2 regions of the Exiguobacterium sp. SH0S7 genome follow, and region 2 is predicted to be linked to the other one. Evidence: predicted binding sites of a transcription regulator. Region 2 holds the regulator's gene; the other holds the start of a gene.
The links. The regulator LexA, encoded in region 2, represses DNA repair genes until DNA is damaged. The targets are predictions, from matches to a motif close to CGAACATATGTTCG.
Positions count from the first base shown of each region.

Region 1: a site for LexA is predicted at 1,598-1,611, ahead of uvrB (excinuclease ABC subunit UvrB). Genes of this name have one in related genera too.

Region 1 is NZ_SJVA01000001.1:620,642-624,857, reverse strand. Features, by position in the region: gene EVJ22_RS03160 (MIP/aquaporin family protein) at 1-564, opposite strand, end outside; gene EVJ22_RS03155 (sulfite exporter TauE/SafE family protein) at 664-1,521, opposite strand; gene uvrB (excinuclease ABC subunit UvrB) at 1,665-3,641, shown strand; gene uvrA (excinuclease ABC subunit UvrA) at 3,642-4,216, shown strand, end outside.
Region 2 is NZ_SJVA01000001.1:158,657-162,872, reverse strand. Features, by position in the region: gene glnA (type I glutamate--ammonia ligase) at 1-781, shown strand, start outside; gene EVJ22_RS00855 (metal-binding protein) at 885-1,325, opposite strand; gene lexA (transcriptional repressor LexA) at 1,325-1,945, opposite strand; gene EVJ22_RS00845 (hypothetical protein) at 2,146-2,382, shown strand; gene EVJ22_RS00840 (YneB family resolvase-like protein) at 2,456-3,100, shown strand; gene EVJ22_RS00835 (DUF896 domain-containing protein) at 3,162-3,395, shown strand; gene tkt (transketolase) at 3,595-4,216, shown strand, end outside.

The DNA.
Region 1 (4,216 bases), 460 kb from region 2:
ACGGGCCGGGTTGATCGCATAACCGGTCGTTCCACCGAGCGAGAGACCGATCGAGACGATCAAGAATGCGACGATGAGCGGATTCAACCCGTCGGCGAACGTGTTGGCGCCGAACGATAGTAATGCGAAGACGAGGACGAACGTCCCGATGATCTCCGAGATCAAGTTGAACGGAGTGTTCCGAATACCAGGAGCGGTCGAGAACGTAGCGAGCTTTGCACCCGGATCGTCGGTCGCGTCATAGTGCGGTTTGTAGTGCACATAGACGAGACAAGCCCCGATGAATGCCCCGATGAATTGGGCAAGGATGTACAGTGGCACATCGGCCCATGGGAATGAACCTGCTGTCGCGAGTCCGATCGTGACGGCAGGGTTGATGTGCGCGCCTCCGTAAATACCTGCGGCGTACACCCCGACCATAACGGCGAGACCCCAACCGAACGTGATGACGATCCAGCCGCCGTTCTCGGCTTTCGAGTGGCGGAGGACGACGCCGGCGACGACACCGTTACCGAGCAAGATGAGTAGCATCGTACCGATAATTTCGCTGACAAATGCTGACATGTGATACTCCCTTCCTTCCATATTGGATTTGGCTTACCACTTTTCTATATCCCCCGTTTGAAAGCGCTTTAAAACCAAGATATTGAAAAAAACCACTTTTTAATGAGGAAAGTGGTTCGGACTGGTAAAATGTTTGGAAAAATCAAGGGTAATCCCGACGAGAAAGATGAAGAGAACCCCTAAGCTCACGAAAGACAACGGTGTCCACCATGCCGCGCCGAGGTCGAGTACGATCGAGGCGATGACAGTCAAGTAGAGCCAAGCGAGCCGTCTTGAAATCTCATGGTCCCGATAACGATTCGTGAGCGATGCACCGAGCGGGGCACCGACAAAGGCGCCTGTCACCAAGGCGAGCGGCGCGACATAATCGAGCGACAACGAAGGCAAGTAACCGATGAGTCCGCCGAGCGAGATGAACAGGACGGCGGCAAGGCTCGTCCCGACGGCGCGGTGCGTCGAAAAACCGAGCCAACTCACGAGCAACGGGACGATGATGAAACCGCCGCCGATGCCGAGGAGTGCCGACAAGAGTCCGGCGATCGCACCGATGAAGAAACTTGCGGCGAATCCAGATTTTTTGCGTTTCGGTGGCTTTGATGTTTTCTTTAGAAGCGTAACGGCAAAATAAGAGAGGATAAGCAAATAGAAAACATTCAGCAACCAGTCATACGTCCCGGAGATTGACAGCACGATCCGGCTCGACAGCTGCGCGGTGACCGCACCGGCCAGACCGACCGTGAGACCGTTCGACCATGACACGTTGCCGAGCGACGAGTGCTTCTTCGCTCCGGACAGGCTCGTGCCGACGACGAACAAAAGTGACGTCGCGACCGCCTCGGCCGCCGAGTATCCGTTGAACAAGAGCACCGGGACGATGATGACACCGCCCCCGATGCCGAAGAAACCGGACAAGGCGCCGACGACCGCGCCGAGCGGGATGAAGAGAAGTGACCACATGACGACCCACCCATTTCTGTTTAGATTCCTCCTCACTATAGCGAATCGGGGAGCGGTTTGGGAAGCGTCTCAGAAGCGAATATTTGTTCGTGTATGTGCTATAATCAAGTCAATATGCAAGGGATAGAAAGCGAGGAATATATATGGACAAGATCAAGCTTCCGTTCGAATTACATTCGGAATATAGTCCGGCCGGCGACCAGCCGGAGGCGATCCGCCAGCTCATCGAAGGCGTCAACCGCGGCGACCGTTATCAGACGCTGCTCGGTGCGACCGGCACCGGGAAGACGTTCACCGTATCGAACGTCATCCAGGAAGTGAAGAAACCGACGCTCGTCTTAGCCCACAACAAGACGCTCGCCGGCCAGCTCTATTCCGAGTTCAAAGAGTTTTTCCCGAACAACGCCGTCGAATATTTCGTCAGCTACTATGACTACTATCAACCGGAGGCGTACGTGCCGTCGACCGACACGTTCATCGAGAAAGACGCCTCGATCAACGACGAGATCGACAAGCTCCGCCACTCGGCGACGTCGTCCTTGTTCGAGCGGGACGACGTCATCATCGTCGCATCCGTATCGTGTATATACGGTCTCGGTAACCCGGAAGAATACAATAGTCTCGTCTTGAGTCTCCGCGTCGGGAAAGAGATGGGGCGCGACCAGATGCTCCGCAAACTGATCGACATCCAATATGAACGGAACGACATCGATTTCCAGCGCGGGCGCTTCCGTGTCCGCGGCGACGTCGTCGAAATCTTCCCGGCGTCACGCGACGAACAGTGCTTGCGCGTCGAGTTCTTCGGTGACGAGATCGACCGCATCCGCGAGATGAACCCGCTCACCGGCGAGATCATCGCCGACCGTGAACACGTCTCCATCTTCCCGGCATCCCACTTCGTCACCCGTGACGAGAAGCTGCAAAAGGCGATCATCAACATCGAGGCCGAGCTCGAGCAACAGCTCGAGAAGTTCCGTGAAGAAGGCAAACTGCTCGAAGCACAGCGTCTCGAGCAGCGGACGAACTACGACCTCGAGATGATGCGCGAGATGGGCTACTGTTCAGGCATCGAGAACTATTCACGCCATCTGAACTTGACGGAAGAGGGGGCGACGCCGTACACGCTCATCGACTACTTCCCGAAAGACTTCTTGCTCATCGCCGACGAGTCACACGTGACATTGCCGCAAGTCCGCGGGATGTTCAACGGCGACCAGGCGCGCAAACAAATGCTCGTCGACCACGGTTTCCGTCTACCATCGGCCAAGGACAACCGTCCGCTCAAGTTCGAGGAGTTCGAGAAGAAGTTGAGTCAGGCGATTTTCATCTCGGCGACACCGGGCCCGTATGAGCTCGAGCATACGCCAAACATGATCGAGCAGATCATCCGGCCGACGGGTCTACTCGACCCGACGATCGAGATCCACCCGATCAAAGGACAGATCGACTACTTGATGGACCAGATCCGCGAGCGCATCAAACAGGACGAACGCGTCCTCGTGACGACGCTCACGAAGAAGATGGCCGAAGACTTGTCGGACTATCTCCGTGAAGCGGGCATCAAGGTCAACTATATGCACTCCGAGATCAAGACGCTCGAACGGATCGAGATTATCCGTGACCTGCGGCTCGGCAAATACGACGTCCTCGTCGGGATCAACTTGCTGCGGGAAGGGCTCGATATCCCGGAAGTGAGTCTCGTCACGATCCTCGACGCCGACAAGGAAGGGTTCCTTCGTTCTGACCGGTCACTCATCCAGACGATCGGTCGGGCGGCCCGTAACTCGAACGGCCACGTCATCCTGTTCGCCGATAAGATGACCGATTCGATGACGCGGGCGATCGGGGAGACCGACCGCCGTCGCACGATCCAACAGGAATACAATGAAAAACACGGCGTCACGCCGCAGACGATCCGCAAAGAAGTGCGCGGCGTCATCCGCGCGACCGTCGCTGCCGAAGAACAAGTGCTCGAGTCGCTCAGCTCGATGAATCAAGACGAGCGCGAGGCAGCGATCGTCAAACTAGAAGAAGAAATGAAACAAGCGGCCCGCGATCTTCAGTTCGAGCGGGCGGCCGAATTGCGTGACTTAATCTTGGAGTTGAAGGTAGGGAATTAAATGGCTGAAAAGAAAAATGCGATCGTCATCAAAGGGGCGCGCGTCAACAACTTGAAAAACATTGATATCGATATCCCCCGTGACCAGCTCGTCGTCTTGACGGGTCTGTCGGGATCAGGGAAGTCATCGCTTGCATTCGATACGATCTACGCCGAAGGGCAGCGCCGTTACGTCGAGAGCCTGTCGGCATACGCCCGTCAGTTCCTCGGACAGATGGACAAGCCGGACGTCGATACGATCGAAGGGTTGAGCCCGGCCATCTCGATCGACCAGAAGACGACGAGCCGGAACCCGCGCTCGACCGTCGGGACGGTGACGGAAATCTATGACTACTTACGCCTCTTGTTCGCCCGCATCGGGAAACCGGTCTGTCCACGCCACGGCATCGAGATCTCAAGCCAGACGATCTCACAGATGGTCGACCAAGTGATGGAGCTCCCTGAGAAGACGCGCCTGCAAATCTTGGCGCCAATCGTGTCGGGACGGAAAGGCACGCACGTCAAAGTGTTCGACTCGCTCAAAAAAGAAGGGTTCGTTCGTGTCCGCGTCAACGGGGAGACGATCGAACTGACCGA
Region 2 (4,216 bases):
GTCACACCACGAAGTCGCACCAGGACAGCATGAAATCGACTTCAAATACGCGGATGCGGTAACGACTGCCGACAACATCCAAACGTTCAAACTCGTCGTCAAGACGATCGCGGCGAAGTATGGCCTTCACGCGACGTTCATGCCGAAACCACTCTTCGGTGTCAACGGTTCAGGGATGCATGCGAACATGTCACTCTTTAAAGGCGACACGAACGTGTTCTACGACCCGAACGGTGACATGGAGCTCTCGGATACGGCACGCGCCTTCACAGCTGGTATCCTCGAGCATGCACGTGCGTTCACGGCGATCTGTAACCCGACGGTCAACTCGTACAAGCGTCTCGTGCCTGGATACGAAGCACCATGCTACGTCGCATGGAGCGCCCGTAACCGTTCACCGCTCGTCCGTGTACCGGCTGCCCGCGGCCTCTCGACACGTATCGAAGTACGTTCGGTCGACCCGGCGGCGAACCCGTACCTCGCGCTCTCGGCCCTCTTGGCTTCTGGTCTTGACGGCATCGAGAAAGACTTGAAAGCACCGAAACCGATCGACAGCAACATCTACGTGATGGACAAGCCAGAGCGTGTTGCGAACGGGATCGACGATCTTCCGGCGACACTCTTCGACGCGCTCGAAGTACTCCGCGCCGACAAAATCGTCATGGATTCGCTCGGTGACCACATCGGCGAACACTTCCTCGAGTTGAAAGAGATCGAGTGGGACATGTTCCGCACGCAAGTAACAGAGTGGGAACGCGATCAGTACATGACTCTCTACTAAGTCGAATGAACTTGAAAAAACGCTCGATCCAGTTTCTTGGATCGGGCGTTTTTTTAGTCAAAACAAGCGACCACTCGAAATTGAGTGGTCGCTTGTTTTGCGATTAGAACGCACGTTTGAAAAATGTGGACGCATAGTCGAGTGCCGTATGGAGCGTCGTCGCGAACACGAGACCGAGGAAGGACGGGATGCCGTTCAAGTCGAGCCACGTCTTCACAGCCGCTTCATACGGGGTGAACGTAAGGATGAGTGCGAGCGGGAAGCCGAGGTAGATGACACGAATGAGATCGCTCAACACCGGTAAGTGCGACAGCGGAGACCGGTGCGGCATCAGCTTCACGTAAGGGAGCCAAAAACCACGCAGCGGTCCCCACCGATAGTATGCATCCGACTTCAAATCGAGGTCCGGGGAGAGCCAGAACGTCCCGATAAGCGCACCGAGGAAAAGGGTAGTCGGGATATCGACATCAATAAAAGGCGTGGCAATCGCTAAAGCACCGATTGCCACGAGGTTCGTACGCGTATGTGTCTTGCCGCTAGCCATTAATGGATCGTCCGGTATACACCGATGACCTTCCCTAAAATGGATACGTTATCGAAATACATCGCCTCAAGTTCATCGTTCTCCGGCTGGAGTCGGACTTTCGACGCCTCTTTGTAGATCCGCTTGACGGTCGCCTCACCCTCGTCCGTCATCGCGACGACAATCTCTCCATTGTCTGCCGTGTTCTGTTGTCTCACGAGTACGCGGTCCCCGTCGAGGATTCCGGCGTTGATCATCGAATCGCCAGAGACGGAGAGCATATACACGTTATCCGAACCGACGATATGGGCCGGGAGCGGGAAGTGTTCTTCCACGTTCTCGATCGCCGTAATCGGTGTTCCGGCCGTAACTTTCCCGATAACCGGGACGTACATGACCGTCTCACGCTCCTCGATTGACGGGGCGTCCTCGCTCAACACTTCGAGCGCACGCGGTTTTGTCTTATCGCGCCGAATCAATCCACGTTTTTCAAGACGGTCCAAGTGACCGTGCACGGTCGAGCTCGATGCGAGACCGACCGCTTCACCAATTTCTCGGACTGACGGGGGATAACCTTTCGTCCGAACTTCAGCTTTTATAAAATCAAGAATCTGTTGCTGTCTTGCTGACATTTTTTTCAATGGATTTCACCTCGTTTATGTCGAATAACCTGCGAACGCATCCTATTCTTTATGGATTTATTTTAACACAAGAACATATGAGCGTACAAACATTCGTTCGTTTTTTCTTGACCGAACAGAGGTTCCTGTTTTATGATGAGAACAGATAAACGAACAGACGTTCCTAAGAACGCATATTCTCATATTTGGAGGCGGTTCAAATGAAAGATACAATCAACGGATTTATATTGGTCGGAATGGTAGTGCTCGGGATGTTCGCCTTTTACTTAGTCGGCGAGTTTCGCCAAGGCGAAGTTGGTGAGCCGACAGTGATGACGGTCGAAAGAAGTATCGAACAAGAAGTTGCGTTCAACGAAGCGGAGACGCTCGAAGCCCAGCTGTTAGCGGAACGTGCGGAAAAAGAAGAACGGAGAACGACGTGGTTCGCCGCTGAATGATCGATTTGGATTGCGAACACCCGCTCATCCTGTGTATCGTAAAAGGATGACTGGAAAGAAAGGAAGTGACGAGATGCGAGTCGTCATTTATTGTCGCGTATCGACGAACAAGTCCACTCAGGAAACCTCGCTCACGAGGCAAGAAGCGGAATTGTTACAGATGGCCAAACGTCTCGATGCGGAAGTGATCGATGTGATCACCGAACAAGAGAGCGGTTTCGAGGTCAACCGGACGGGTCTGCTCGATCTGTTAGAGCATGTGTCGGCGTCAAAGCTCGATGCCGTGCTCGTGAGCGATGACAGTCGCCTCGGCCGAGGGAATGCAAAAATCGCCATCTTGCATACGCTCATGAAGCATAACGTCCGGCTGTTGACAATGCAGTCGTCCGACGAATACGTCGTCTCCGACGCCGAGAAGATGGTGCTTGAGATTGTCAGCGTCGTCGAGGAGTATCAACGGAAGATTCATAACGCCAAGATATCGCGCGGCATGCGCCGGGCGGTCGCGAACGGCTTCAACCCGCAACGCAACATTCAGCACCATGACCAAGGTGGGAGGAGCCGGATCGAAGTGCCGATCGAGGAGATCGTCCAACTCCGGGAGCGGGGGCTCACCTTCGCTGAAATCGCGGCCACGCTCCGCGGATTCGGCTACGAAGTCTCGAAAGCGACTGTGAACCGTCGCTATTTGGAACATGTGGCAGTGCCAGAAACTTGATTCCTGCGCCCTGATTTTGTACAGTAGAACTACAAATTCAGTAGAGAGGGGGCGAACCATTATGTTAGCACCCGAACAATTGGAGCGGATTAACTTCCTCGCCAACAAGGCAAAGACAGACGGTTTGTCACAACAAGAGATGGACGAGCAACAAGCGTTGCGTCAACAATATTTAAAAGCGTTCCGTCAATCGTTCAAATCCCAGATGATGGGCATGAAAGTCGTCGATCCGGAAGGCAACGACGTGACACCGGAAAAACTAAAAGACGAACAGAACCGACACCGTTCTGAATGAACTCGAATGCACATCCTATTTCGTATAGGATGTGCATGTTTGTTATACACGAAGCTCGATAAGGTTCGACCATTCCCTCGAAAACAGACGTATGGAAGTAAACGATTCCAATCAATGTGACATACTATTTAATTAGTTGTGACACACGATTGAGTGTGCTAAAATATGACGGGTAGAAACTTTCTTAACAACAGAGAGGATGAAATTAGTGGAAACAACTACTAAAGAATTATTAGCGATTAACTCGATTCGGACGCTCTCGATTGATGCTGTCCAACAAGCGAACTCAGGTCACCCAGGTATGCCGATGGGTGCGGCCCCGATGGCGTTCACGCTTTGGACAGACAAAATGCGTCACAACCCGAAAAACCCGAACTGGTTCAACCGCGATCGGTTCGTCCTTTCAGCAGGACACGGTTCGATGCTATTGTACTCGCTACTTCACTTGTCTGGTTATGACCTTTCACTCGACGACCTCAAGTCGTTCCGTCAAATGGACTCGAAGACACCAGGACACCCTGAGTATCGTCACACAGCAGGTGTAGACGCGACGACGGGACCACTCGGTCAAGGGATTGCCATGGCTGTAGGTATGGCAATGGCTGAGAAACATTTGGAAGCAACATACAACCGCGACGAATTCAACGTGGTTGACCACTATACGTTCGGAATTTGTGGAGACGGTGACTTGATGGAAGGTGTGTCGGCTGAGGCCGCCTCACTCGCCGGTCACTTGAAACTCGGTAAACTCGTCGTCTTGTATGATTCAAACGACATCTCACTTGACGGGGATCTCCACAAGTCATTCTCTGAAAGCGTAG